One region of the Bacillus cihuensis genome, then DNA from elsewhere that is predicted to be linked to it. Evidence: riboswitches for the same ligand, from Rfam matches in the RefSeq annotation. Region 1 holds a riboswitch; each other region holds the start of a gene.

What was found. Region 1 has a riboswitch for S-adenosylmethionine ahead of V179_RS26730 (riboflavin kinase). Riboswitches for the same ligand answer to the same signal wherever they lie in the genome.
Region 2: another riboswitch for S-adenosylmethionine. It lies ahead of metK (methionine adenosyltransferase); the one in region 1 lies ahead of V179_RS26730 (riboflavin kinase).
Region 3: another riboswitch for S-adenosylmethionine. It lies ahead of V179_RS0123760 (O-acetylhomoserine aminocarboxypropyltransferase/cysteine synthase family protein); the one in region 1 lies ahead of V179_RS26730 (riboflavin kinase).

The regions. Positions count from the first base shown of each region.
Region 1 covers NZ_AYSD01000010.1:42,614-52,899, reverse strand. The annotation lists gene V179_RS26740 (ATP-binding cassette domain-containing protein) at 1-396, opposite strand, end outside; gene V179_RS26735 (ABC transporter ATP-binding protein) at 380-1,372, opposite strand; gene V179_RS0100245 (ABC transporter permease) at 1,387-2,292, opposite strand; gene V179_RS0100240 (ABC transporter permease) at 2,310-3,257, opposite strand; gene V179_RS0100235 (ABC transporter substrate-binding protein) at 3,283-4,878, opposite strand; gene V179_RS0100230 (acyl-CoA dehydrogenase family protein) at 5,022-6,215, opposite strand; gene V179_RS0100225 (LLM class flavin-dependent oxidoreductase) at 6,251-7,639, opposite strand; gene V179_RS26730 (riboflavin kinase) at 8,056-8,556, opposite strand; SAM riboswitch class I at 8,654-8,758, opposite strand; gene V179_RS0100215 (hypothetical protein) at 9,003-9,209, opposite strand; gene V179_RS31410 (DUF5381 family protein) at 9,333-9,548, opposite strand; gene V179_RS30910 (hypothetical protein) at 10,122-10,274, opposite strand.
Region 2 covers NZ_KI632495.1:2,405,818-2,416,103, forward strand. The annotation lists gene V179_RS0117275 (class I SAM-dependent methyltransferase) at 1-392, shown strand, start outside; gene V179_RS0117280 (DUF2500 domain-containing protein) at 636-911, shown strand; gene V179_RS0117285 (cupin domain-containing protein) at 985-1,485, opposite strand; gene V179_RS0117290 (alpha/beta hydrolase) at 1,566-2,369, opposite strand; gene V179_RS0117295 (gamma carbonic anhydrase) at 2,599-3,120, shown strand; gene metK (methionine adenosyltransferase) at 3,379-4,575, opposite strand; SAM riboswitch class I at 4,792-4,954, opposite strand; gene pckA (phosphoenolpyruvate carboxykinase (ATP)) at 5,285-6,871, shown strand; gene V179_RS0117310 (VOC family protein) at 7,193-7,561, opposite strand; gene V179_RS0117315 (Gfo/Idh/MocA family protein) at 7,809-8,834, opposite strand; gene V179_RS0117320 (LysE family translocator) at 9,581-10,207, shown strand.
Region 3 covers NZ_KI632498.1:392,886-403,171, forward strand. The annotation lists gene V179_RS0123715 (hypothetical protein) at 1-280, opposite strand, end outside; gene V179_RS30310 (YuzL family protein) at 355-486, opposite strand; gene V179_RS0123725 (3-hydroxyacyl-CoA dehydrogenase/enoyl-CoA hydratase family protein) at 690-3,083, shown strand; gene V179_RS0123730 (acetyl-CoA C-acetyltransferase) at 3,137-4,315, shown strand; gene V179_RS0123735 (acyl-CoA dehydrogenase family protein) at 4,376-6,160, shown strand; gene V179_RS0123740 (arsenate reductase family protein) at 6,417-6,773, shown strand; gene gcvH (glycine cleavage system protein GcvH) at 6,845-7,228, shown strand; gene V179_RS0123750 (toprim domain-containing protein) at 7,507-7,863, shown strand; gene V179_RS0123755 (thioredoxin family protein) at 7,879-8,190, shown strand; SAM riboswitch class I at 8,378-8,485, shown strand; gene V179_RS0123760 (O-acetylhomoserine aminocarboxypropyltransferase/cysteine synthase family protein) at 8,591-9,904, shown strand.

The DNA.
Region 1 (10,286 bases):
CTCAGCAGCTAATCGGTTATCGCTAACGCCAAGTCGTAGCATCGGTTGAACAATTTGTTCACCAATCGGCTTTCTTGGGTTTAACGATGATTTGCTATCTTGAAAAATCATTTGCATATTTCGATAATAAGGAAGCAGCTCTTTATGTGAAAGATTTGTAATCTCTTTTCCATCAAAAAACACACTGCCCACACTCGGTTCAATTAATCTAGCTATTAATCGCCCTAAAGTAGATTTACCAGAACCAGATTCACCAATTAAACCGACGATTTCTCCTTGCTTAATCGTTAAATCAACTTGATCTACAGCGGTGAGTGATTCGTGTTTCATTCCAAAATGCTTCTTTGCTCCAGGGTATAATTTGCTTACTTTTTTCGTTTCAACCAGTATGGTCACGTCGCTCAACCTCCCTATTGAAACAAACCGCAAAATGCTCGTTCCCAAAAGCTACTTGATTTGGAACCTGAGTAAAACAACGACTAGTAGCTTCTCTACATCGCGGTGCAAAACTACAGCTATTTGGTAATGTTAATAAGTCAGGCGGGCTTCCATCAATCTGAACTAAACGATGATGCAATTTTTTCATGCCAATTTCCGGAACGGCCTTTATTAACCCTTGTGTATATGGATGCCTTGGCGCTGAGAAAATTGAACGAGTTTCACCATATTCAATAATTTTCCCTGCGTACATCACAGCCACTTTGTCGCTAAGATTGGCAACAACTCCAAAATCATGAGTGATTATAATGATGGATATATTTAATTCCTGATTAATTTTTTTTAATAATGTTAAGATTTGCTTTTGAATTGTTGCATCAAGAGCTGTTGTCGGTTCATCAGCAATTAAGATTTTCGGCTGACAGCTAATCGCCATGGCAATGACAACACGCTGTCTCATCCCACCACTTAATGCATGGGGATACGCATTCATCACCCGATCAACATCCGAAATACCGACCTTTTCTAACCAATAACTAGCTTCTCTTTTTGCCTCTTTTGGCTTGATGTTCTTTCTATAAGCAATCGTTTTAGAAAGTTGTTGACCTATTTTATAGGTTGGGTCTAAAGCAGTTAACGGATTTTGAAAGATCATCGCCATTTCTTGACCACGAATCAGATTATAATCTTTTTCAGTTAGTTTCGTTATCTCCCTTTCATTCAATCGAATGCTTCCTTCGGTTATTCTAGCGATTTTTTTAGGCAATAATCCCATGATTGACATCGCCGTCATACTTTTCCCAGATCCAGACTCACCAACTAGTGCTAGTATTTCTCCAGATTCTAATTGAAAATCCACTCCATTAATGGCCTTGACCATACCCCTTGGCGTTGTGATTTCTGTATGAAGATTACGAACTTCTAATAATGGCAAAGAATCTCCCCCCTTTATCTTTTATGTGGATCAAGCAAGTCTCTTAATCCATCCCCTAGCCAATTGAAACCAAGTGAGACAATTAGGATCACAAAACCAGGAATCGTCGCCGAATGGAGGGCTCCTCTTGTTAAGGCTTGCATTCCATCTGCAGTCATTTTCCCCCAATCTGCATCAGGCGGCTGAATCCCGAGTCCAAGAAAACTAAGTCCGGATGAAAATACAATCATGACACCAATTAACGAAGTTGAATAAACAATTAAAGGAGAAATCACATTCGGCAGTAATTCTTTGAAAAGAATAGTAAAACGAGATGCACCTAGTATCCGAGCAGCATCTATATATTCTTTTCCCGTTTCAGCAACAACTGCAGCATATAGCACTCTAGTCATATAAGGAATATTGGCAATTGCAATAGTAGCCATGATCGTATACATCCCTGAACCTAGTACAGCCGCAATGGAAATCGCAAATAAAATAGTTGGAAATGCTAATAATACATCTAAAATTCGCATAATAAATCCGCCAGTTCTTCCTTGCATAAATCCCGCAGTTAACCCTAAGACAACGCTAACGATAAATGCGATACATATTGGAATAAGTGTAGTCCACAATGAGATCCTTCCACCCCATATAAGTCGACTTAAAATATCTCTGCCTTGATCATCTACACCTAAAGGGTGACCAGCCGTCCCAGGAGGAGCAAGACGCAATTCCCCATTTCCAACATTAGGATCATAGGGAGATATCCACGGTGCAAAAAGTGCGAATACAACCGTCATTATGACAATCAATCCTCCAACGAAAAAGAGTTTATCTTTAGAGACAAATATCCAAAGGCGTTGTAAAAGATCAACGATTGTTGTCCTCTTAGAAAGGAACGGCAATCCAGATTGACTAAAACCACTAGCTTTTCTCATACGAAGTATTCACCTCTCTAGCCTCTTAGACGAGGATTTAATAACATAACGATAATATCGGTTAATAAATTTACAATTACAAAACAAGTAGCTACAAAGAGAACACCCGCTTGGATCATTGGGATATCTTGAGCCGTTATCGAGTTATAAAGTTGTGTTCCGATGCCTGGCCAAGCAAATACTGTTTCAACGAATAAGACACCTCCAATTAAATAACCAACTTGCAGCCCTGTAATATTAATCACAGGTGATAAAATGTTGCGAAACAAATGTCGCTTAATAATTAATCTTTTAGGGATGCCATATGAGCGAAATGTATTCATATAATCCGCATTCATAACATCGATAACACTTGAGCGAGTCAACCTAGCTATAACAGAAAGTGATGCCGTAGCGGCTGCGAAAGCCGGTAATAATGTGTGTTCAAGTAAACTTGTCAAACTGCCCTCATTTCGTAAATCGTACATACCTGAAGAAGGAAGCCACCCTAACTTTAACGAGAAGAACCACATGAGAACAATCCCGAGAAAAAATCCTGGAATATTGGCGCCAACTTGTGCAAAAAACATACTCGTTTTATCAAACCAAGATGAAGGCTTTAAACCTGAGAGAGTACCGAGCGTAATCCCAATAACTACGCTAATGATTAAACTGAAAATCGTTAATATCAAAGTATTTTTTAATTTTATTAGTAATACTTCAGAAACAGGAACGTACATGACGATCGACTGTCCTAAATCACCTTCCAATAACTGACCGAGCCAAACTGTATACTGCTTCCAAAATGGTTGATCTAATCCTAATTCTTTGTTTAAAGCTGCGATACTTTCTGGTGTCGCCGTTTGCCCCAATATGTTGATCGCTGGATTTCCAGGTATTAGATAGACAATAAGAAAGACAAAGAAAGTAACACTTAATAAGACAGGGATCACGGAAAAGATCCGTTTAACAATATACATCAACATAGGATGGCTCCCCTCCTCTCACTGTTTACTTCTTGAGCCAGACTGTATGTAAGTCATACCAATCTTGAGCAGGTACTACAAAACCTTCTACATTTTTGCCAAATGCGTATGGTGTTCGATTATTGGAAAGTGGAACAACAGCAGCATTTTCCGAAACAATTTCATTCGCTTTTTTCCAATATTCAATCGCCTTTTCCGGATTCACTTCATGAATCCCACTATTAACCGCCTCATCAAATGACGGATTATGATATTTTCCTACATTAGACCCACTCTCAGAGTGCGCCACAATATACAACCAATATGGTGTAACAAATCCCCAAGACATACTGTTTAAGCCGACTTCTTCTTTCATTCCGGCTCCCCATTCAGATAAATAGGAATTCCATTCATACGTTTCAATATTTAATTTAATCCCTACCTTTGCTAAATCTCTTTGTACCCATTCAGCAACTGCTTCTGTTCCAGCGTAAGTCTGTAATGTGGTAGTAAATCCATCTGGGTAACCAGCTTCTTTCAATAATGCTTTTGCCTCGTTTGGATCATACGTATAATCCTGAAATGCTGGATCATAGGCTTCATTACCAGGTGATTGAATACCGTACGCAGGGGAAGCTGTATCTTTCAATAAATTTTTCGTTAGCCCTACCCGATCAATCGCATGGATGAATGCTTGACGAATTTTTTGATCTTTAAAATACGGATTATTAAAATTGAAAGAGAAATAAAATACTTCAGGAATATCTCCTTCTCCAATGTTAAACCCTTTTTCTTTTAACTGAGCAACACTGTCCGGGAAGGGCGATGAAATAATATCTACTTCACCTGTTTCTAACGCTGTCACTCTAGCAACTGCATCAGGGATCGGTCGGAAAATGACTTTATCAACATGGGCTTTATCTCCCCAATAATCATTAAATCGAGCGATTTCAATTTTTTCCCCGCGAATTCTCTCGACAAACTTAAATGGACCTGTTCCAGTAGGATGCTCTCCATACCCATCATTTCCCCATCTTTTTAATGCTGTCGGGCTAAGAATCAATCCAGTTCCCCAACTACCTTGAGCGAGCATTCTTAATAAAGGAGAGAAAGGTTCTTTTAATATGAGTTGGATCGTATATTCATCAACGATGTTAATATCCTTCAAAGATTGATAAGTCAGTGCCATTTTAGAGGCGCTAATCTGATCATAATATTCAAATTGTTGATCCCATGAGCGACGGATATTAAACTCAACTGCTTCTGCATTAAAAACTGTACCGTCGTGAAATTTCACACCTTCTCTTAGATGAAACGTATACGTTAAACCATCTTCAGATATATCCCATGATTTGGCTAATTGTGGCTTAAGAGCGGGTACCTTTGCATCAACAGACGATTTAGATAAATCCTCCGTTACTAGTGATTCATGAATTTGCCGGTTCACGCGAAATGTTTCCCATCCCCCTTCTCTTGTCGGGTCAAGAACATCAACATCTGATCCAAGGCCAACAATTAATGTTCCCCCCTCATTCCCCTGATTGTTTGAACTAGTATTAGCTGTATTTTCCGAACAACCTGATAAGATCGTTGCGAAAAGAAGCAGTAGACTTAGACTGATATATAATCGACTCTTATTCATAGTTTCCTCCTTAAAATCACTATATTTTTCAAGTTAAATAGAGTAAAAGCGCAAAACAAAAACAAGATTATCGAACTAAACCTTGTTTTAATACAGAACACAATTGCTACATCCTTTACTTAACACGATTAGATTTATTAGAATTATGCATAGGCCCCTGGTGCTGGGTATTCTCCCTTCAAGAACCATTTTCCAACTGTATGTCGTTTGTATTCAGCAGGATTATGTAACGTATGTGTACGTACATCTCTCCAGTAACGATCGAAGCCATTTTTCCTAGTGGCTGAACGAGCACCCATCACTTCAAAAATACCATTGGTAATCTCAAGTGCTACCTCACCAGCCAATACATTCGCAGCTGCAACAAGTACAGCTGTTTCACCCCGTTCTTCTGCTGATAAGCTTAAACCTTTTTCCCATGCTTGGGAGAATTTTTCAGCCGCTCGATCTGCTAAGCCAATCGCTGATTGAAGATTAATCCAGTAATGTCCATATTTATTTTGAATCGATGGATCTTCTATTGCTTTTTGATAGCCTGATGTATACCAAGGTTTGGATTGGGTTAGCGTATACTGCCTAGCTTCTTCTAAGGCTCCTTGTGCAATCCCAACGAAGACATTCAACAGCACAGTTTGAGAAATAGTGGCTCCGAGTGTGGAAAATGCAGATGTTCCTGAGCCATTATCTGAATATCCCTCAGGGAAAACCTCACTTTTCTCAACCATTACATTTTCGAAAGTAACCGTCCCACTCCCTGTTTGTCTTTGACCGATTCCATCCCAATCATCTAGAACAGTCACCCCAGCGCGATTCGTCGGAATAGCCCCGATAAATAATGTTGGATTTCCTTTTTCCTCCCATGAAATTAACAAATAATCGGAGTCTGGGGAGCCTGAACTAAATGATTTTTTACCATTTAAAATTAATTGATCTCCTTCATCCGTAGCGAATAAACTACGATCTAACGGATTCGACGCATTGCCCCAAAATAAATTTTCTTCCACTGTTTTTTTTAGGTAATAAGCTCTTTGTTCCTCTGAGGCAATCAAAAAGAAATCAGCTACAAAAAATGTATGATAGCCAAATATATGGGCAACTGAACCATCCACCTTTGCCAGTTCCCGAATTACTTGACTTACAGTCACCCAAGATTCCCCATGGCCACCATACTCTTTCGGAATTAGAAGTTGTAATAACCCACTCTTTCTTAATGCATCCTTTTGAGCTTTAGGAACCCCGCCTTTTTTATCACGCTCTTTAATATCAACAGCAAACTCAGCTGCAAGCCCAGCCGCTATCTCGACATAATTTTTTACTTGATCTATCACTACAGTCATTTGTCTCTCTCCTTTGTTTTCAATTATTCACCATGTCAGACGCGCTCTAATAAATGAATGTTTCGGTAACTAGATCCAATATGATTTTCAGGTAATTTCGCCTGACCTTTGCCAAAAATCTTTTCTCGATACGTACCTTCTTCATATTCCGTTTTAAAAATCCCACGTCTTTGTAGTTCAGGAATAACAAGATCTACAACATCCTTAAATGTGCCAGGCGTTATGGCATAGGCTAGGTTAAATCCATCGATATCCGTCTCAGCTACCCATTCTTCAAAGGTATCTGCAATTTGTTCAGGTGTTCCTACTACGACAGGACCTATCGCACCAATTCCAGAGAATTGTGCCAATTCACGTACTGTCCACTGTTTATTTGGGCTCGATTTCGTAATAACCTCGACAGCTGATTGCATAGCATTTGTTTCCATATATTTGATCTCTTGATCTAAATCATATTTTGAGAAGTCAATACCGGTCCAACCGCTTAATAAAGCTAAGGCACCTTCAAGATTGATATAGCTTACTAACTCCTCATATTTGGCCCAAGCCTCCTCCTCCGTTTGACCAACAATAGGGGTCATTAAGGTGAATATTTTTACACTTTTTGGATCTCGTCCTTCTAGAGCCACTAGATCTCGCAAAGATTTTACATATGCAGCTGTTGCTTCTTTTGTTGGTGAAGAAATAAATGTACATTCCGCATGTTTACTTGCAAACTGACGCCCCCTCGCTGAACCTCCTGCTTGATACAAAACAGGGGTTCTTTGTGGTGAAGGCTCGCATAAATGAATGCCTGGCACATCAAAATATTTGCCATGATGATTGATTTCATGCACTTTTGTCGGATCAGTAAAAACCCTACTCTCTTTATCTTTTACAACCGCATCATTTTCCCAGCTTCCTTCCCACAGCTTATAGCAAACTTCTAAATATTCCTCCGCGATATTGTAGCGTTCCCCATGTTGAAACTTATCGCCGATCTCGATATTTTTAGTGCCGCTTTCTAAATAGGAAGTCACTATATTCCAACCGATTCGGCCGTTTGTTAAATGATCCAATGTTGACATTCTTCGAGCAAATGTATAGGGGTGTTCGAAAGTTGTCGAACAGGTTATCCCAAAGCCTAAGTGTTTCGTCGCACGAGCCATTGCTGAAACAAGCATCATCGGATCATTGACAGGTACTTGTGTTGCTTGGCGGACTGTAGCAGTCTTATCTCCTCCAAACACATCATAAATGCCAATTACATCCGCAATAAACAAACCATCAAATCGTCCTCTTTCCAATAATTTCGCGAGTTCTACCCAATACTCTATATTGTTATATTGATGTGATTGATCCTCTGGATGTGCCCACAGCCCAGGGGACATATGTGCCACACAATTCATATCAAACGCATTTAGATAAATTCTCTTTTTAGCCACTTTCCTCTCTCCCCATTCGCTTTTTGACTTCTTCGCTTTACTAGTTTCAATTATAATTAAACATATTTGTTTAGTTGGTTTTAGGTAAGTATTTAGCCCCTTTGCTAAATACATTTCCTATTGTTATACATATTTTGTTACGACAACTATATTGTTAAAGTCGATCTTTAGATTCCATTTTATAAACGTCCAAGAATTCATGCAGTTTTTTGACAAGCCCGCCACTTCCAAATCGGATTACTTTATCTCGCTTCAGCTCCGATTCTACTTCTTTGGCAAACTCTAAAAAGGACAATAGATAAATTCTGCGTGAGAGAATATTGACTATGCCATACTCGTAAAACCAGTTATCAATTGTATTATAAATTCCTTTGTTTAACCCATACTGTAAATGGCACCAATTAAAGAATTGTAAATCAGGCAGATTCAGATATTTGCTTTTTCCTAAGGGTTTTCCTTTCTCCGTCTTTATAAAAATCCTCAAATTGTTTAAATTCTTCGATTGCACGATTGATGTCCTCCGTAATTTGTATTTTTAATAAATCAATTGAAGCAAACTTTTGCTCCTCCCTGACTTTAAAAAGAAGTTGACACTCTATGAACTCTCCATATAGGTCATCGGAGAAGTCGAGAAGATGAACCTCAAATGTTTTTTTCAAAGTTGATCCAAATGTTGGTTTAACACCAACATTCATAACGCCTCGATATTGCTTTTCTTTTACAACTACCTGTACGCCATATACCCCATTCGCTAACAAGACATTTTCTGCATCTACATTGGCTGTAGGAAAACCTAATTGCCGTCCCATTTTCCTACCATGTACCACTCTCCCAAAAAGAGATTCAGTAATAACTTCCTTCCCTTCACCAAGTAAAATAGTGTCAAATTCGAATGGTGCATCCTGATTGTTCATCATCTACACATCCCCTTTTATATTTTGTAAATACAAAAAAACTCTTCTTATTAAAGTGATAAGAAGAGTGAAATGTACACAAACAAGCTACCATTGTCTCCTCTTATCTTTCGAACCATTAGTTCGCTGGAATTGGCACAGTACTCATAAAGAGCCTTTTGCCGAGATTTCATTGGACCAGTTCCTCCATCTCTCTTGATAAGATTCTATATATATGAAATTTTAAATCACATCGGATTACTTAGAATAATTATTACATTCAATATATAAAATGTTCAATTTTTTGTCAAGTATTTACTATCTGATTTTTCTGATACTTCACAATACATGTTTAACGTTGATAAAAGATTGCCATTAAGTTATTACTAAGACTCCTATGTTAACAGAGCGAATTCTTTAAGGAATATGTCTGGCAGGAGTTCTTTAAGAAAGCTGCCTTAGGGTATTCTTTATTTTTTTTCATGAATTGTGATTTCCCTCTTAACTTCCTCAATATTGGTGTCACTATAAATTTCTGTACCATGTCCACCCGTGGTTTTAGCTAGCAATTCTTTCACCTCATTATAAGACATACCTGAACGTTCATTTTTTCTTTTAACTGCATCAATGTTTGTTCCCGCCACCGTAAATGTATCTTGATGATTGTTGTTTTCCATTATAAAGAAACCTCCATTCCGTTTCCCTTAATTTCTCCTCAAAAGTTCTTTTTAATCCGAAACATAAAGAGAAAAGGCCACTATACGGAGTTTGGAGGTTAGTTCTGCAACAATCATAAAGCTCTAATCAATCTTCCGCTCCTGCCGTTCATATCTTACTTCCTTCAACAATACATTTAAATCCACTTTACGATCCCAAACTTTTCTCGCGTTTTCTGTCATATATGGAAATATAAATTGATCAACCATTACTTGATAATCAAAATCATCAAGTAAATTATAAGTTGGAATCCTTACTTTTTTATCATCATAAGTTTCGATAACAACATAATTTATCAAATTGAATTGATTTCTCAGCAAATCAATATTACGAATATCGTTAATAGAACTTTACCTGGATTAAAACCAGGCAGTATCTAGAGGACCAAATACAGGAAAATAGGAGTTAGCATAACGCCTCCAAAGATATAGATTAACGAATAATTCGAATAGAACTTAAATCCCTCAATTATTAATACCGAACAGCTTATTAATCCTCCTACATAGGCTACAGCTACCCAGACATACATAAATATGGATCCCTTTACTTAAATAAGCTCGTTTTCCCCCTTTATATTTAGCAAATGATGCACCTACTTAAGCAAAGAATGTTTTATTATTGAGCAATAGATTGTTAATCATGACTCATTTACTCTTTGAAAATTTAAATCTACCACTTCTTTTGCTAACAATGAGTAAGATGCAATTTCTAAAACCATTTTCAACTCAGAATCATTCATAGTTGCAAAGTTAGCTTCTTTAATCGAAATACCATGTTCATATACCCCTTCACTAGAAAATGATAAGATTAACTCTTCTATGCTCAATTGAATCGAATTGATGAACCATTACCTCATCATTCATTACTTTATATTAAGATAGATTAATAATGATCTGATAACCTAATACGGACAGTTGCAAAGGCCATAGAAAAAAGTCAATACATCCAGGTACGCATCCATCATCCATGCCCTGTTTTCCGTCATCTTTTTTCTTTTTTTTCGCTTTATAATTATAATTCTTCATCATACACCTCTA
Region 2 (10,286 bases), on a different contig from region 1:
AAGAAAAATTACAAACGGAAAATCTGCTGCAGCAATGTACGCTTTTTTATACTGGGCATGAGCATATAAAAGCCAATGTGCCAGAGCACAAATTTGGTCAAGTGAAAGCTGCCATTTTCAATTTAGGGTATCTTCCAGGTGGCGACAAGTCCATCGTCACCAGTGCTGATACAACCATTGCTGCGATTGAACAGCTACTTGAGATCATGGCACCCAACGGAATCATCGTTCTTGTCATCTACCATGGTCACACAGAAGGTGCAATCGAACGTAATGCCTTGCTCGATTATGCCACGTCGCTACCCCAGGACGAAGCTCATGTTCTACAATACGGTTTCATCAATCAGTTGAATAAGCCGCCGTTTATTGTTGCTATTGAAAAAAGAAAGTAAAATCTTAAAATATAGAGTACCTTAAAGTGCCAGACCTCACACTCTAATGTTGTGTAAGGTCTGGCACTTTATTTATAGGAAATTTCCTTATTTCTGAAACTGCTACCAATCGCCATCGTATATATAAAATAATACTAAAGGGGCGAGCACCATGTATGGAGCACAAAGTGATTTTCTGTTCGAAATCGCACCTATTTTTTTATCATAGTTTTTGTCATTATTTTCGGAATTATAATCATTGCGATGATTAAGGGGATTTCAACTTGGAGCAGCAATAATGATGCTCCTAGATTAACGGTCCCAGCTAGAGTTGTTGCCAAAAGAACTAGTATACACGGCGGAGGGGAAACGAGGGCCTATAATCATTATTACATTACATTTGAAGTTGATAGTGGCGACGATCGAATGGAATTCCAGATAATGGACTTCGAATATGGCCAATTAACTGAAGGGGATTCTGGTGATTTACACTTTCAAGGGACAAGATATCTCGGGTTTACCCGAAAAAGGGAAAACTAAATAAACGGAGTCAATACGAACGAGATTGGTTTAAAACGAGATTGGCTCGTTTTAAACCAATCTCGTTCACATCTTATTCAGGTAACTCTTCATAAGCAAGTTTCTTAATGATTTGTTCATGACTAGGATAATCTGCTAGTAATTCACGCTGGGTGAATAACTCAAAATCCTGATAGTCGAACCCAGGGGAGACCATGCAACTTACTAATGAATAATCTGCAGTTTCAGCTACATCCGACCCAAATATAGCTCCCTTTGGAACAACAGCTTGCAAAACTTCTCCTTGTTCCACATTAAGTCCGAGCTTCACTTTTTCATATTCACCATTTGGATGAATGATATGTATATTCAATGGGTCTCCAGTATGGAAATACCATACTTCATCCGATTGTAAACGATGGAAATGAGAAGGATTTCCTGCACGGAGTAAGAAATAAATGCTCGTGTAATACGGTCTCTTTTTAGAAGTTTCCGTGACTATTTCTTTCTCTGAGCGAAGCAATTCTTTAAAATATCCCCCTTCTTTATGAGGAATCATCGCTAAGTTCTCGATCCAAAATTCTGCGTTTTTCATGTGCTGCTACTCCTGACTCTTCTTATTCTTTTATTTTTACATTTCAATATGGTTGCCAAAAAAGGAGGGTGATCCTTTCGTCAGAGGACATACCCGAGCGTCTTTAATCTCGTTTCCACAAAACCTAGCGCATATTGAAATACATCATCGCGTTCCGGCTCATTAAATATTTCATGATATAAATGTGGCCATTCTTTGTATTGTTTTTCACTGCAAAGATTATAATTAAACCATTCGCGAACCGGGCGTTTATCGACAACGAGGTCATCGCCTCCCTGCATCAACAACAAGGGAATATCCTGAAATTCAGGGATATCTTCAAAAGCTTCTTTCATGTTTTTCGTAAGCTCACGATACCACCTAACCGAAACCTTCGTTACGTATAAAGAATCGTTTAAATCCGACTCCCTTACTTCTTCATTTCTTGTGACAAGCTCAGGGGTTAAACCTGAGTCCACTCTGAACGTCGGATACGTCACATTCAATCCTAACGAAATCGCAGTCATTAGCTTAGATGGGTGTTTCACTAACCCTAAACAAGGGGATGAAAGAATAACCCCTGCTAAATCCAACTCTTCTTGCTGGAGTAGTCTAATTGCAATTAAACCACCCATACTATGACCAAGTAAAAAAACCGGGAGGGAATATTGATATGCTTCCTCGATCCATTTTTTTACTTCAAGTAAATATTGATCAAAGGATTGAATATGTCCTCTATATGCACGAGTTGTCATACCCTGCCCTGGAAGATCTCCCATAATCACATGGTAACCGGCGGACCGCCACATTTGTGATAGCCATTTATAGCGTCCGTGATGCTCCATAGCACCATGAACGATGACGATGACTCCTTTTGGGGTAACGTCTGCCTCCCATTTCCACATATGAAAATCTCCTCCTACTATTCCTCAAGATGCTAAATCTTTATTTACACTTTGCTATTCTTTATTTTATCCCGGATTATCAGGCTATAATACTATTTACAAAAATTGTTCGTACACGGATTAAGACTTCAGTCTAATTATCGCATAAAGATTGAATCTATTATAACGAAATACCTCGAACTATTGTATAGTAAAAATAACGAAACGGAAAGGATATGATGGATTAATGATTCTTTACGCCTATAAAGGAAAAAAACCAGAAATTGCACCGAGTGCCTACCTCGCTGATAACGCTGTCGTAACGGGCGATGTCATGATTGGCGAGGAAACAACAATCTGGTTCAATTCTGTTATTCGCGGCGATGTAGCGCCAACCATTATTGGTAACAAAGTGAACATTCAAGATAACAGCGTTCTTCATCAAAGCCCAAACAACCCGCTCATTATTGAAGATGAAGTGACTGTTGGTCATCAAGTCACCCTACATAGTTGCAAACTACGCAAAGGAGCGCTTATCGGGATGGGGTCAATCATTCTGGACGAAGCAGAAATCGGCGAGGGAGCATTTATCGGTGCTGGAAGCCTCGTGCCACAGGGGAAAGTTATTCCACCCCATACACTCGCTTTCGGGCGCCCCGCTAAAGTCGTGCGGGAACTGAACGATGCAGATCGGGAAGACATGAAACGCATCGTCCGCGAATACGCGGAAAAAGGGCAGTACTACAAGAATGAGAAACAAATTCTAGATTGATCTTATTAAAAGGGTGCGTCTGACCTCACATTCTATTCATCGCATATTATGTTCAAGTGCTTTTAGATGTGAGATCTAACTTTCACCCTTTTACACATATTTATTCTTAAATTGACTCGCTCCTCACAATTAGAAAATCGCTATACGCATTTACACGCTCTCCTAGTCTCTTCTATAATAACTCATACCTCCCAGTATTTCTTAGTAAATTATCCAAAAAAAAGAAAACCACAATGTGGATTCCTCTTTTTTTGGATATTATTGAGCTTGTTCTTTCAATGTTGCTGCTTTGTCTGTGCGTTCCCAAGGAAGATCAACGTCTGTACGGCCGAAATGTCCATAAGCCGCTGTTTGTTTGTAAATTGGGCGACGTAAGTCAAGCATATTGATAATACCAGCTGGACGTAGGTCGAAGTTAGCACGCACCAAGTCAACTAATACCTCTTCGCTCACTTTTCCAGTTCCAAATGTATCAATTGCGATTGACACTGGTTGCGCTACACCAATTGCATACGCCAATTGCACTTCTGCTTTATCAGCAAGTCCTGCAGCTACGATGTTTTTCGCAACATAACGAGCAGCATAGGCTGCAGAGCGGTCAACTTTTGTTGCATCCTTACCAGAGAATGCGCCACCGCCGTGACGTGCATACCCGCCGTATGTGTCAACGATAATTTTACGTCCTGTAAGACCAGCATCACCTTGTGGTCCACCGATAACAAAGCGACCCGTTGGGTTAATGAAGTACTTCGTATCAGCATCGATTAATTCAGCAGGAACGACTGCTTTGATTACATGTTCTTTTAAGTCTGCTTGAATTTGTTCTAATGTTGTTTCTTCATCATGTTGTGTTGAAATAACGATTGTATCAACACGAACCGGTTGATTGTTCTCATCATATTCGATCGTTACTTGTGTTTTTCCATCTGGACGTAAGTAAGCTAGTGTGCCATCTTTACGAACAGCAGTCAAACGGTGAGAAAGTTTGTGTGCCAATGAAATCGGAAGTGGCATAAGCTCTTCTGTTTCATTACAAGCAAATCCGAACATTAAACCTTGGTCCCCTGCACCGATTGCTTCGATTTCAGCATCGCTCATTGTACCTTCACGTGCTTCAAGCGCTTGGTCAACACCTAAAGCGATATCTGCTGATTGCTCATCAATTGAACTTAAAACAGCACATGTCTCAGCATCGAAACCAAATTTTGCACGAGTATAGCCAATTCCTGCAATTGTTTCACGAACGATTTTCGGGATATCTACATATGCAGATGTTGTAATTTCACCAGCTACTAATACAAGACCAGTAGTTACTGAAGTTTCACATGCAACACGCGCATTAGCATCCTTTTCAAGAATAGCATCTAAAATTGAATCTGAAATCTGATCACAAATCTTATCCGGATGGCCTTCTGTAACAGACTCAGAAGTAAAAAGACGACGTTTTGTTGACATCTTAATTCCTCCTTAAATATTGAAAATATGTGTTAGGTACGCAAACGGAGGATTTTACCCCATCCATTTCATCCACCTTTTTTGACGGAGCTCGTTCCCTTATTGGTTTCTATAATAGATGCAGAACTTCTCAGCATTGTTCATCAGTGTTCCCGAAAAACATAAAAACCTTCCCTGTCATTGAGGAAAGGTTTATTAACTGAATCTATCCTTTCACTCTTATCGTTCAAGGGTCTTTTACCTTGCTCAGGTTAGCACCAACGCCAAAATTATTAAAAGAAAAATTGCTTACTTGCAATAAATCTTTCTCAAAATTTCTACACTTCGGCAGGTTGCTGGGTTTCTTAGGGCCTGTCCCTCCACCAACTCGGGATAAGAGAATCCGTACAATTTAAAATAATAACGTAATACACGGAAAAGTGTCAAGAATTTTTTCCTTAATCTTAGGAACCATTAACATGTGTCCTTTATTTCAATCAGTGGAGTTTTACTTCATTCCCACTGAATATTAGTCCCGTCTAGTGTCGCAAATACATGCGCTACGCTTTTTCAATTCCTTTTAGCCTTAAGTTAGGAGCTACAGCCCATAATACGGGGTAAATTACCTATTTCTGAAAAAAATGAGTTTAACACTACAATTAGTATAGACTATTAAACCTAATGTGTTATACTACTTCTATAAATAACAGTAAAGGAAGGTATCTCATATATGAATACAGTGGGCATTTCAAATGAGTTACATCAATTATTAACCGGATCAAATGTAAACGTACAGCTTTCTGTACCTCAATTAGTTGAGAAGGTTCTTAAAAGAAATGAAGGCATTCTTACATCAACTGGTGCAGTTAGCGCAGAAACCGGAAAATATACAGGACGGTCTCCTAAAGATAAGTATATAGTGGAAGAATTAGCATTCAATGACAAAATCGACTGGGGTCCGGTGAATCAACCTATTTCTGAAGATGCTTTTGCAAACCTTTACAATAAAGTAATGAACTATTTAAAACAAAAAGATGAGATTTTTGTATTCAAAGGATTCGCTGGCGCAGATGCTCAGCACCGCCTTCCTATTCAGGTCATCAATGAGTATGCTTGGCACAACTTGTTTGCCCATCAATTGTTTGTGCGTCCGAATAATGAGGAGTTACTCGGTCATCAAGCAGAATTTACGGTCATTTCTGCTCCCGGCTTCAAAGCGGATCCTATCGTTGACGGAACAAGATCAGAAACATTCATCATTATTTCATTTGAACGACGTACCGTACTAATCGGTGGGACTGAATATGCCGGAGAAATGAAAAAATCTGTTTTTTCCATTATGAATTACTTGCTCCCCGAAGCAGGAATTCTTCCGATGCACTGTTCAGCAAACGTCGGTAGAGAAGGGGATGTTGCTCTGTTCTTTGGTTTGTCTGGAACAGGTAAAACCACTTTATCCGCTGATCCAAGTCGAAAATTAATTGGCGATGATGAGCATGGCTGGTCTTCTAATGGTGTTTTCAACATCGAGGGTGGCTGCTATGCCAAAACAATCAACCTATCACGTGAAAAAGAACCACAAATTTTTGATGCCATTCGCTTTGGTGCTGTTTTGGAAAATGTGGTCGTGAATCCAGACACACGTATAGCGGATTATGATGATCGGACATTAACGGAAAATACACGCGCAGCATACCAACTACAAGCAATCGGCAATATTGTTCATCCGAGTGTAGCGGGTCATCCGAATGCCATCATTTTCTTAACAGCAGATGCCTCTGGTGTGCTGCCTCCAATCTCGAAGCTTTCAAAAGAACAAGCTATGTATCACTTCTTAAGTGGCTACACGAGTAAATTGGCTGGAACAGAACGAGGTGTTACAACACCTGAAGCAACATTCTCAACATGTTTCGGATCACCATTTCTACCATTACCAGCGACACGCTATGCAGAAATGCTCGGCAAAAAAATCGATGAGAACAACTCTAGGGTCTTCCTTGTAAACACAGGATGGACAGGCGGAGAATATGGAACAGGTAGCCGGATGAAGCTCGCGTACACACGGGCGATGATTCAAGCAGCACTTGAGGGCGAATTGAATCATATCGAAACCATCAAAGATGATATCTTTGGTCTAGAAATTCCACTACATGTACCAGGAGTTCCAGACGAAGTTCTTCAACCCATTAAAACTTGGTCGAACCAAGCAGCTTACACAAAAACAGCGACCGAGCTTGCTGAGAAATTCAAAGTCAATTTCAAAAAATTCTCTAAGGTTTCTGCTAATATCGAGAAATTTGGCGGGCCGATTATTTGACATTAATAAAGCACTACTTTCTGAACAACGTGATAAAATGATGAATTATGACATGTGAGGGAACATCAATGAATTGCATGATTTGTAACGCAACTTCATTTATACAAGTAACCGATTAAATCTTTCGTCCTCTAGATAAAAAATGGCGATTGGTTCAGAAAAATTTTTTACGGTATGCTTAGACTGTGGCAATGTAGTTATTAAAAGTGCGAAGCGAAGAGCCAGACCACATCTTCTATTATCAAAAGTTGTGGTCTAGCTCTTCTTTTTAATGTAGCAACAAACACTTCGAAGTAGCAAAACAAAGAATGTCGTCCAATATTACATCACCTCTAAGATTTCAACCCGATTCCCCCAAGGGTCTTCGATATAAATTCTATTTACTCCTGGGTAATCATAATCCACTTTAAACGGCACATCATTTTTCATTAAATGGGTTTTAAGAGCTTCTAAATTTTTAACCTCGAAGGCTGGATGTGCTTTTTTGGCAGGCGAGAACGGCTCTTCAATGCCGATATGTAGATGATAATTGCCAAAACCGAACCAGACGCCACCGCGGTTTTTCATAGGCTCAGGCTGTTCAATTTCTTCCATTCCTAATATTCCCACAAAAAACTTCCTTGCTACTTCCTCAGAACCTGGTGGTGCAGCCAATTGAACATGATGAATGCCTGTGAAGCTAAAAGACATTAGTTTCCCTCCTTAAACTTATGTGCACTTCAATTATATTCCAAAATGACCATTATGAAGATTTTTATCCCTGTTTAACAGGCAACCAAAGCCCAATGATCCTCAGCTTCTCCTTATTACCCGGACAAACGATCGTATCGGCAGAGATTGTGCTAACTAACTGTTTTAACAGCAAAAAAGAGGGGCAATTTGCCTCACTCATTTCAACTAAGCACACTATTATGACCACCACATCTCACAAACACTCTTAGTCCAACGAAATAATTTTTTTCGTTTTTTGTGACTCAATTGCAGCTAGAATGATTTTTAGTGATTTCAATCCTTCTTCACCAGTGATTAGCGGCTCTTTATTTTCCAAAATACAGTCTACAAAATGGTCGATAACATGTGAATTGGTCTGGCCGGCCTCTTCATTCGTCTGGATTTTATCAAGCTTATGCTGAATCACTTTGCCATCCTGGTATTCTTCAATTAATGAATATTCTGGGTCGGCTTCTAATCGCAAATTGCCCTTTTCTCCATAGATTATCGTAGAATTGTCTCCACCTGTTACATAAGCCCAGCTTGCTGTAAGCGTGCCGATAATTCCGCTTTTCGTACGTAAAATACAGATGGCATTGTCATCCACTTCTGTATTGTTCTTCGCACTTGTTTCAATGAATGCACCAACTTCAGTAAACTCTCCAAGTAAATAACGCATTAAATCTGATTTATGGACGCCAAGGTCGCCCATCGCACCGATAAAAGCCTGTTTTTTATTAAAAAACCAGCTATCGGCACCGTCTGCACTCCATTCCTCTGGTCCTGGATGGCCAAATGTTGTTTTAAAACTATAAATTTTTCCGAGCTTGCCTGAATCGATGATTTCTTTTGCCGTTTGATGGGAGGCTACAAATCGTTGGTTATGTGCGATCATCAGCGTTTTTCCATTTGTTTTTGCAGCTCGAATCATTGCTTCTGCTTCTTCCTTTGACGTCGCCATCGGCTTCTCACAAAGCACATGTTTTCCAGCATTCAACGCTTCAATAGAAATAGGTGCATGTAAATAGTTAGGTAAGCAGACGCTAACTGCATCAATTTCGGCTAGATTCAATACTTCTTTATAATCGGAAAATGCTTTAGCGCCATATTGCGTGGCCACTTTTTCAGCTCGTTCTGCATCGATATCACAAACAGCAGCGATTTCAACCTCCTTATTAGCATGATATTCGGGTAAATGACGATAGTAAGATATACTTCCACATCCGATAACACCTACTTTTAAAGTACTCATCAACAAACCCTCCCTAGCTTTTTTCTTTATTAACCAATTTCTTTCGATAACAAGAATTGTTGTTTATATACACCTTCTATTTAATGGGTCAACCCTTCAGATGAATGGTGAATGCCAAGCCATATCAAGCATATATAAGATCAGATTGTCATTAGCGCATGATTGTTTTTCTAACTCATTTGTTTAGCCATATCAACAAGCCAATGCCGCGCATATGATCACGTTCGTTTCCTTTCTTCTTCACCTCAATACTCCTTATAAAACTGTGATTCTACTTACTTTGTGGCTAGTTATGCACCCACAGAATGTGGGTCTCACAAACGAAAGAGTAAGGGACACGGCGTCCTTAGTATTCATTGAACCTTAGCGACAGTAGAACAGGACGTACAATCAGCGGGGATGAAGTCCCCCATTGATTAAAGCTTCACTTTGTCCGTAAAGATTAGTCTCTCTTATCATGAACAAGCTCCCAATATAAAAAATAGAAATAATACATGGATCAGAATTTTACCTTTCAACACTTTCCTCTTACTATTCTTTATATTCATACTACCGAATTGGCGCAATCATTCCCTCTAAAAAATGGATACCTTTTTGCGGTAAAATAGCATCTATGCACGGTTAAACTTATTCTCTTTTAGACAATTGATACTATCCTAACATTGTTTAAAAATGTTAAACAGTTGTTGATTTACAATACATCCTCCACTATACTTGACGATATTGAAGGAATGGGAGGAAATCCAATGTTTGAATTATCTACATTAGGCGCGTTCATTGCAGTCGTAATTGGGCTCTTTTTAATTCCGGGTCCAGCTGTACTTCTAACAGCCACTCGTACTGTTCAAGGAGGGCGTAAGGCTGGTGTGATTGCAGGTATTGGACTCGCAACTGGCGATTTGATTCACACTATATTTGCCGCGGTTGGACTTTCTGCCATTTTAATGACATCTGCACTCGCTTTTAATATTGTAAAGTTTGCAGGTGCTGCTTACTTAATTTATCTCGGCATTCGTGCGATATTAGAAAAGCCAACCGATCCTAAGCTGCCAAAGGTTTCTCCGGTTTCGTCTCTAAGTACGTATGGACAGGCAATTTTAACAGAGGTTCTTAACCCAAAAACAGCGCTCTTCTTTTTAGCATTTTTGCCACAGTTTGTTCATCCTGAACACGGGACATCTGTTCTCCAATTCTTGTCACTCGGCCTAATCTTTGTATTCTTAGGTGTGATATATACGACACTGATTGCCTTAAGCATCCGTCCACTTGGACGACTGGTTAAACGGATATCTTGGCTCGGTCGCTTTAGCGGTAAAATCGTCGGAGCGATCTATCTCGGGCTTGGTTTAAAAGTAGCTTTTCAAAGTCGATAACTCGAATTGAAACTCATAATTCTTGAATCAATAAGGGTCTCCCAATAGCAAAAGGTCAGCCCCCCAGCAACTACATTCA
Region 3 (10,286 bases), on a different contig from region 1:
ATTGGAACTGTTGATTTTGCTGAGCAGGATTAAGATGTGCAAGTACGGTGTTATAATGGCGCTGATGCATTTGGCCATATTTATTCAAGGCTTGCACGACTTGTTGATCTTGGCATTGAGCGGCGAAGAAATGAGCTTTCTTCATAGCAAGTAAATTCCAAGAAAGCATATCTTTTAAATAAAGGCTATCTTTCGTTGAAACCATTTGGGGTGGCTGTTTCATAACCCCGATAGGAGTTTGGCTCTGTGGCTGGTTGCCTTGCATATTTTGTTGCATCATATTTCCTCCCACCTCATCGTTCTTCTAAAGAACACCACTATTAAAAGGAATACATACTATAGTGAGGAACAACTTCATTTTTTAAATTGATTATTTGTACTGTTCACTTTGTTTTGTCCATGTCCTTCTACTCCAGGACCTGCGTTGCCTTTTACGCTCGCTGCACTTACTGCAGCCTTTGATGGGTTATCTTTACGCTTAACCATTTACGAATCACCTCCTACCTCGTTAGTCTTTGTGGTTAGAGAAATAATATGTCACCATTTGTTGAATGAAAAAGTGGCGTTTTTAGCCAATAATGATTGCGGAATTTTCTGAAATCAACTATATTTAAGATAGAAAAAGGTCGCGTATTTTTTTAATGAAAAAATGAATGAGTATTCATTCAAAACAATTAAGTAAGGGGGATATGAACTTGGTTCGACAAATCAGAAAGGCCGCTGTTTTAGGGTCAGGGGTTATGGGCTCAGGGATTGCTGCACACCTTGCTAACTTAGGAATTCCAACTTATATATTTGATATCGTCCCCAGAGAGCTTTCTGAGGATGAAAAGAAACAAGGATTGTCACTAGAAGATAAAGCGGTTAGAAACCGATTAAGCCGTACATCTATTCAAAACCTCTTGAAACAAAAGCCTGCCCCACTTACTTCAAAAAGTAATCTCGCACTAATTGAGGCAGGTAACTTTGAAGATGACATAGAAAAACTTGGCTCTGTGGATTGGATTATTGAGGTCGTCGTTGAAAATTTACATGTGAAAAAAGAAATTTTTGCAAAAGTTGATCAGTATAGGAAGCAAGGGAGCATCATCAGTTCCAATACATCTGGAATCTCGGTTGAGGCTATGGCAAAAGGGCGTTCGTTAGACTTTCAAAGGAATTTTTTAGGAACTCATTTCTTCAACCCTCCTCGTTATTTAAAGCTGCTTGAAATCATTCCAACAAAAATGACGGATCCAGAAGTGCTTTTATTTATGAAACAGTTTGGTGAAGATGTCCTTGGAAAAGGGGTTGTCGAAGCGAAGGATACACCCAATTTCATAGCTAATAGAATTGGAACATATGGTTTGCTTGTAACTGTACAAGAAATGTTAAAAGAAGGTTTAAGTATCGGTGAAGTAGACTCCATCACAGGACCAATGATTGGTAGACCGAAAAGTGCAACGTTTCGTACACTCGATGTTGTTGGGTTAGACACATTTGCTCATGTAGCAAGAAATGTATATGAACAGGTAGCTGGTAAAGAAAAGGAAGTTTTTCAGATTCCTGATTTCGTAAACAATATGGTTGAAAGAGAGTGGCTGGGAAGTAAAAGCGGCCAAGGTTTTTATTTGAAAAAAGGAAAGGAAATTCTCGAACTTAATCCAAAAACTTTGGAATATATTCCGAGAAAGAAACTAAAAACGCCCTCGACTGAAATGAGCAAGCAGGCAAAAGGTTTTTCTAATAAAATGAAGGCGCTCGTATATGCGGATGATCGTGCCGGACAGCTTTTGTGGAAGATAATAACCCCGGTGCTCACTTACTCTGCTGTACTGCTTGGTGAAATCGCAGACGATATAGTAGCAATTGATCAAGCAATGAAATGGGGATTCGGTTGGACACATGGTCCGTTTGAAACATGGGATGCGATTGGTCTAGAGAAGTCCGTAACGAAATTAGAGCAAGAAGGCGTTCACGTACCAGAATGGATAAAAGAAATGCTAAGAAATGGGTTCACTCACTTTTACAAAGAAAATGAACAAGGTGAAATGCTGTACTTCCATCATGGTGAATATAAGTTAGTTATCGAAAACCCTAAAGTAATCGATTTAAAAAAGATGAAAAAACAAAAAGGGGTCATTAAAAAGAATAGTGGTGCAGCCTTAATTGATATCGGTGATGATGTGGCATTACTTGAATTTACTTCACCAAACAATGCAATCGGACTTGATATCATTCAAATGATCAACTATTCGATTGAGGAAGTAGAAGCGAATTATAAAGGTCTGGTTATTGGTAACCAAGGGAAGAATTTCTGTGTCGGAGCGAATATTGCTTTAATGCTAATGGAAGCGCAGGATGACAATATTTTCGAATTAGATATGGTCATCACTCAGTTCCAAAAAGCGATGTTAAAGATAAAATACAGTTCGAAACCAGTTGTTGCAGCCCCGTTTAATATGGCTTTAGGCGGAGGTGCTGAAGTGTGTCTTCCGGCAGCTCGTATTCAAGCATCTTTAGAAACATATATGGGCCTTGTTGAAGCGGGAGTTGGTTTAATTCCTGGCGGTGGAGGAGCGAAGGAGCTTTATTATAAGACGTTGACAAGCTTGCCAAAAGGTGTGGAAGTTGATTTGCAGAAAGTCGTAAACAAAGTATTTGAAATGGTTGCTACGGCAAAGGTTTCCTCATCGGGAGAAGAAGCACGTGAAAATAATTTCTTGAATCTGGTGGATGGAATCAGCGTAAATCCAGATCACTTAATATATGATGCGAAGCAAGTGGTTCTGGCTTTGCATGATCAAGGCTATAGGGCTCCAGTAAAGGAAAAAATTCCAGTAGTTGGCGAATCGGGGTATGCAACTCTGTTACTAGGAGCAGAGTCGATGCGCCTAACAGGATATCTCTCTGAACACGACATGGTCATTGCGAAAAAGCTTGCCTTTGTTCTAGCTGGCGGTAAAGTTCCATTTGGTACAGAGGTGGATGAGCAATACTTATTAAACTTAGAAAAAGAAGCATTCTTAAGCTTAATTTCTATGACAAAATCACAGCAGAGAATGCAACATATGCTTCTTAAAGGAAAGCCGCTGCGCAACTAATCATGATATATGCATTTAGGTAGATTCTTACATTTAAAATAAGGAGGATCCTTATGAGAGAAGCGGTAATAGTAGCTGGAGCAAGAACGCCAGTTGGGAAAGCGAAACGAGGTTCTCTTGCCAAAGTGCGGCCGGATGACCTAGGTGCTCTTGTCGTGAAAGAGACATTGAAGCGTGCTGGCAATTACGAAGGAAGCATTGATGATTTAATCATTGGATGTGCCATGCCAGAAGCAGAACAAGGCTTAAATATGGCAAGAAACATCGGCGCACTTGCCGGTTTGCCCAATTCTGTACCTGCCATTACCATCAATCGCTATTGTTCAAGCGGTTTGAACAGTATTGCCTATGGTGCCGAAAGAATTATGCTTGGATTTAGCGATACAGTCATTGCTGGCGGAGTAGAATCCATGAGTATGGTACCAATGATGGGGCATGTGACTCGTCCGAATACAAAGCTTGCGGAAACGTCACCTGAATATTATATGGGAATGGGGCATACAGCAGAAGAAGTAGCAAAGAAGTTTGGCATCTCGCGTGAAGACCAAGATGCTTTTGCGGTTCGGAGCCATCAAAAAGCAACAAAGGCAATTGCGGCTGGAAAATTTGTTGATGAGATTGTGCCCGTTGATGTAACCATTCATTCTGTTGGTGCGGATTTAAAGCCTGATTTAAGAAGCTATCAATTTACGACAGACGAAGGTGCACGTGAAGGAACCACAATAGATATTCTTAGCAAGTTACGACCAGCTTTTTCACTAACAGGTTCAGTAACCGCTGGTAACGCCTCACAAACAAGTGACGGGGCGGCGGCTGTTATGGTCATGGATCGTGAGAAGGCGACTTCACTTGGCTTCGTTCCACTGGGGAAATTTCGTTCATTTGCAGTAGCTGGCGTACCTCCTGAAATTATGGGGATTGGTCCGGTAGCGGCAATTCCTAAAGCATTAAAACTAGCGGGGTTGGACCTCTCAGATATTGGTTTATTTGAATTGAATGAAGCGTTTGCCTCACAATCGATCCAAATCATCCGAGAACTTGGTTTAAATGAGGAAATTGTGAATGTAAACGGCGGTGCAATTGCCCTCGGTCATCCACTAGGGTGCACCGGTACAAAATTAACGCTAAGCTTGCTTCATGAATTGAAACGCAGAAATCAGCAATTTGGCATCGTAACGATGTGTATTGGCGGCGGCATGGGAGCTGCTGGAGTATTTGAGTTAATTGGATAATGATTTTCTTGGCTGACAAGGAAGGGCCTGACCCTTGAATTCGATTAGGAGGTACGGTAGATGGCTAAGCAAACTGAAACGTTGATTAAAGGCGGCGGTTTTTTTATTGAAGACATTACGTATGATCGAATATTCACTCCAGAGGATTACACGGATGAGCAAAAAATGATTGCAAAAACAACGGAGGACTTTGTCATTAATAAAGTATTACCAGAGGTTGAATATTTAGAGAGCCACGAATTCGATCGCTCAGTGAAATTGCTGAAACAAGCCGGTGAACTCGGCTTGTTAGGGGCAGATGTTCCAGAAGAATACGGAGGACTCGGTCTTGATAAAGTCAGTTCCGCACTAATTGGTGAGAAAATGTCTCGTGCAGGCGGATTTGGAATTACACATGGTGCTCATGTTGGAATTGGTTCTCTGCCAATCGTTCTTTTCGGGAACGAAGATCAAAAACAAAAATACTTGCCACTGCTTGCAACAGGTGAAAAAATTGCCGCTTACGCTTTGACAGAGCCAAGTTCAGGATCGGATGCTCTAGGAGCAAAAACTGTAGCAAGACTGAATGAAAAAGGTACTCACTACGTATTAAACGGCGAAAAACAATGGATAACCAATTCGGCATTTGCTGATGTATTCATTGTATACGCAAAAATCGATGGAGAAAAATTCTCAGCCTTCATCATAGAGCGTGAATTTTCAGGTGTATCTGTCGGCGCTGAAGAGAAGAAAATGGGAATCAAAAGTTCGTCTACACGTACGTTGATCCTTGAAGACGCTCAAGTGCCAGTTGAGAATCTCCTTGGTGAAGCTGGTCGCGGGCACGTTATTGCTTTCAATATATTAAATGTCGGACGTTATAAATTAGGTGTAGGTGTAGTAGGAGGGGCGAAGCGTGCCTTCGACCTTACTGTAAGCTACACGAACCAACGTCAACAATTCAAAACAGCCATTTCATCATTTAACTTAACAAAAGAAAAATTGGCGACGATGGCTTCGAAAATCTTTGCAGCCGAAAGTTCAGTCTACCGTACAGTTGGACTTTTTGAACAAAGAATGAGCCAGCTGTCAGATGAAGAAGTGAAAGATGGCAAAGCGGTTGCAGCATCCATTGCTGAGTATGCGATTGAATGTTCATTGAATAAATTCTTTGCTACAGAAGTGTTGGATTATGTTGTAGATGAAGGCGTCCAGCTACATGGCGGTTATGGTTTTATGCAAGAGTACGAAATTGAACGAGCATACCGCGATTCACGAATCAATCGCATTTTTGAAGGGACGAATGAAATCAATCGCTTATTGGTACCGGGAACATTCTTGAAAAAAGCGTTAAAAGGCGAGTTACCCCTTCTACAAAAAGCTCAAACTCTCCAAGAAGAATTAATGATGATGATGCCTGAGGAACCAAGCGATGAGCCATTGGCACAAGAAAAAATGCTAATGAGAAATGCAAAGAAAATCGGCTTGCTTGCGGCAGGACTTGTTGCACAAAAATTTGGACCTAAGCTTGAGGAAGAGCAAGAAATTCTGGTAAACATTGCGGATATCGTCTCACTTGCATATGCGGCTGAATCTGTTATTCTGCGTACAGAAAAGGCAATAGCTACAAATGGATTACTAAAGAACAAACAAAAGGTTCTTTACACAGAAATCTTCGTTCAAGAAGCATTTAATGAAATCGAGCAGCATGCAAAGGAAACTTTAATTGCTATAGAAACGGGCGATCCATTGCGTATTATGCTTTCTTCTCTTCGCAAGTTAACTAGACATACACCCATCAATGTTATTGCCAAAAAGCGTGAAGCCTCTGTTAAATTAATTGAAGCAGGAAAATTTGTGTTATAGATTAAAAAATGAAATAAAGACTCTGAGAACTTGAGCGTCTTCACTGTTCAGGTATTCTGGGAGTCTTTTTGAATGAAGCGCATGGGGGTGGGGCGTGGGGCTTCGCAAAATTAACTTCGCACCTCCACCATTGTGATTAGGCGAATGTAGCATACTATATTATTTATCCTCCGTGGAAAATGATGGTGTTTTTTACGTCATGTTTATTTTGTATTACGACTAAAAAACGGGTATTCTATCAATAGGTGGTGAGAAAATGGCCTTAACATTTTATTGGTATCCAAAATGCGGAACTTGCCGTAAAGCTAAAAATTGGCTTGATGCACATGAACTTACATACAAAGACATCCATATCGCGGAAAATCCGCCTTCAAGTTCTGAATTGAAAGAGTTGTTCCGTAACAGTGGTCTGGAATTAAAGAAATTTTTTAACACAAGTGGTCAAAAGTATCGTGAAATGGGATTGAAGGATCGTTTGAAAGATGCTTCTGAACAAGAGATGCTAGAGTTATTAGCTTCAGACGGAATGTTAATAAAGCGTCCGATTGTTACAGACGGGAAAACGGTAACAGTCGGTTTTAAAGAAGAAGAATTTGAGAAGAATTGGATTTAAACACTTCCAAATTGGAAAATCTACTTTATACTATAAGAGTGATAGTACTACATACTTGGAGGGATTTACTAATGACAACACCAAAAGAACTACGTTACTCGGAAGAACATGAATGGGTTAAAACTGAAGGTGAAACGGTTCGTATCGGAATTACACACTTTGCGCAATCAGAGCTTGGTGATATCGTGTTTGTTGAGCTTCCAGAAGTAGGCGATGAAATTAAAGCGGACGAGCCATTCGGCAGCGTGGAATCTGTTAAAACAGTTTCTGAATTATATGCACCGATCAGCGGTAAAATCGTTGCAGTGAATGAAGATCTGAATGATAGCCCTGAGTTTGTCAACGAATCCCCTTATGAGAAGGCTTGGATGATCGTAGTCGAACCGTCTGACAACAGTGAAATTGAGAAATTAATGACAGCAGAGTCTTACGAAGCAATGATTAACGAAGGATAACGTGTTAAATGAGGAAGACTGCTGCGACGGTCTTCCTTGTTTTATCGGTCAATTATTGAAATTTCCTGTATGAAGGACATGGGGACGGGTCTTCGCAACCTTCTAATATAACCTACCTACTTAGCAGGTATACTTATTTAATTATAGAAAGTCCCGAAAATCCGTCTCCGCACCGCCGCCATTAGGATTAGGCGAGTAGCGTGCTACAGGATTGATCCTTCATGGTAATGGATGGCGCTTAACTTTTGTACATTGAATGAACTAAAAGATGGGTGATGATGTTGTTCGTGAAGCCTGAGGTTGAAAAAATTCTTATTGTCGAAGGTACTTCTGATAAGCGTCAAGTAAAAAAGATCTTGAATGAAGATATTGAGATTATCTGTACAAACGGGACAATCTCTTTAGTTCGATTGGATGAACTTGTGGAAGAGTTGGAAGACAAAGATGTTTATATCCTCGTAGACGCAGATGATTCTGGAGAAAAACTTAGGAAACAGCTGATGCGTGAATTGCCCAATGCATCCCATATTTATATAGATAAAATGTATCGTCAAGTGGCGGATGCCCCGCTAAAACATCTTTCAACTATGCTACTTTCAGCTAAAATAGATGTGAAAATGAAATTTTTAGAATAGAGGATAGGTATTACCATGCAAGAATGGAATGAAAGAGAATTAAATGACGCGATTCAACAAAAGGATACTTTTTGCTTATATTTGTATACCCCGATGTGTGGAACTTGTCAGGTCGCTTCAAAAATGCTAACTGTAGTGTTAGAGATGTATCCTAAATTAAAAAGCGGCAAGATGAATATGAACTATATTCCAGCCATCTCAATACAATATAAGATAGAAAGTGTCCCTTGTTTGTTGCTTATTAAAGAAGGACAATTGTTGGAGAAAATTTACGCATTCCAATCTGTCCCTTATTTGTATACTCTCTTAAAAAAGCTGGAATTGTAAAGAAGGCCCAACAACACTTCGTATCAATGACACGGTAAAAGTCGATGCGTGTGAGGTATGGGTCTTCTTAAGTTCCCATTTATCCGGCAGCAATATTTGACGTAGGGCAAAATAAAAATAAAGTTGACGAGCACTATAGGCCGTGATATATTAGTCCTAAGATTAATTTACCGAAAATTAAAATAATTTCTTATCAAGAGTGGTGGAGGAACTGGTCCTACGAAGCCCGGCAACCGGTATGTAATATCATACACGGTGCTAATTCCAGCAGAGTATTAGCTCTGGAAGATAAGAAGAGTTGATAAAAACCTCTTCTTAAAGAGGTTTTTTTTGATTCTCATCCACTTAGTTTGCCAGGGCGAAAAATAAGGAATAAATGACGAAAAGGGAGTGGATTTGCATGGGAGAAGAAAAAAACAATTATCGATTTGAGACATTAAGTGTACACGGTGGGCTTGAGGCTGACCCGACTACTGGAGCTAGATCATTACCAATTTATCAAAGTAATGCTTTTGCTTTTAAAAGCACAGAGCATGCAGCTAATTTGTTCGGTTTGAAAGAGAGTGGTTATATTTATTCAAGAATTCATAACCCAACCGTAACGACGTTCGAGGAGAGAGTAGCGTTATTAGAGGGGGGCATTGGTGCATTAGCAGTATCTAGTGGTATGGCTGCAATCACGTTAGCGATTATGAATATCGCAGGTGCGGGGGATGAAATTGTAGCTGCATCCACTTTGTATGGCGGTACATATAATTTATTTGCCAACACACTTCCGAAATATGGGATAAAGGTCCATTTTGTATCACCTGATAGTCCTGAAAACTTTAGAGAAGCGATTACTTCACGAACAAGAGCGGTATTTGCGGAAGTGATCGGGAATCCAAGTTTGCGTGTTTTTGATATTGAAGCAGTAGCAGATATTGCACATGAAGCAGGTGTTCCGCTCATTATCGATAGTACGTTTGCGACACCATATCTATGCAGACCGATTGATTTTGGCGCTGATATTATCGTTCATTCCGCAACAAAATGGTTACTGGGGAATGGCACGACAATGGGCGGAATCATTGTAGATGCAGGAAAGTTTAATTATAATTCACCGAATTTCCCAGGATTTACTGAACCAGATCCAAGCTATGACGGAATGGTGTATAGTGAAGCATGTGGCCCAGCTGCATTTATTACAAAAGCTCGTGTTCAACTGCTTAGAGATTTAGGGCCACAATTAAGCCCGCAGAGCGCATTTCAATTTGCGGTAGGATTGGAAACATTACATGTGAGAATGAAGGAACATATTTCGAATACGAAAATTATCATCGATTATCTACAAAATCATCCTGCGGTTTCTTGGGTCAACTATCCGGGTAATGAAGATCATCCTGATAAGAAATTGGCTGATAAATATTTACCAAAAGGAGCAGGATCCATTGTCACATTTGGCATTAAAGGTGGCAGAGAAGCGGGAGCAAAACTGATCGACTCTATTCGCCTTTGGTCTCATGTTGCGAACGTTGGGGATGCAAAAAGTTTAATCATCCATCCAGCAAGTACGACACACCAACAGCTTACTGCGAAAGAAATTGAGAAAGCTGGCGTAAGCGAAGATTTGGTACGTTTATCAGTGGGGATTGAGAACGCCCAAGACTTAATCGATGATCTTGAACAAGCAATCGAAAAAGCTACTGGCATCCATTCACTTACGGTAAAATAATTTTTTCCACTCTTAACGGGCAGTAAGATCCCAACCTTAAGATTCTAAGCATGCTAAAAGAAGATAGGTGGGATCAACTGCCTGTAAGGGTCCGATTGGATAGATACAATGAATCTTACCGATGCATGAGCGGAGATAAAGTTTGTGCCCATGATGTGTGTCACAAAGACGAAGACATGAGGACGCGGCGTACTGTCTCTGATTCATTGAATAGAGTTTGTACTGTCGAATGATCGAAGCAAGAGCGAAAATCTAAGCGACAGTAGAATAAGACTAACAATCATTGAGGGATGAAGAAAACCCTCAATGATTGAAGTTTCACTTTATATAAAAACGATTGTTGGCAAGTTTTTTTAACAGACTTTCATAAAATAGAAATATA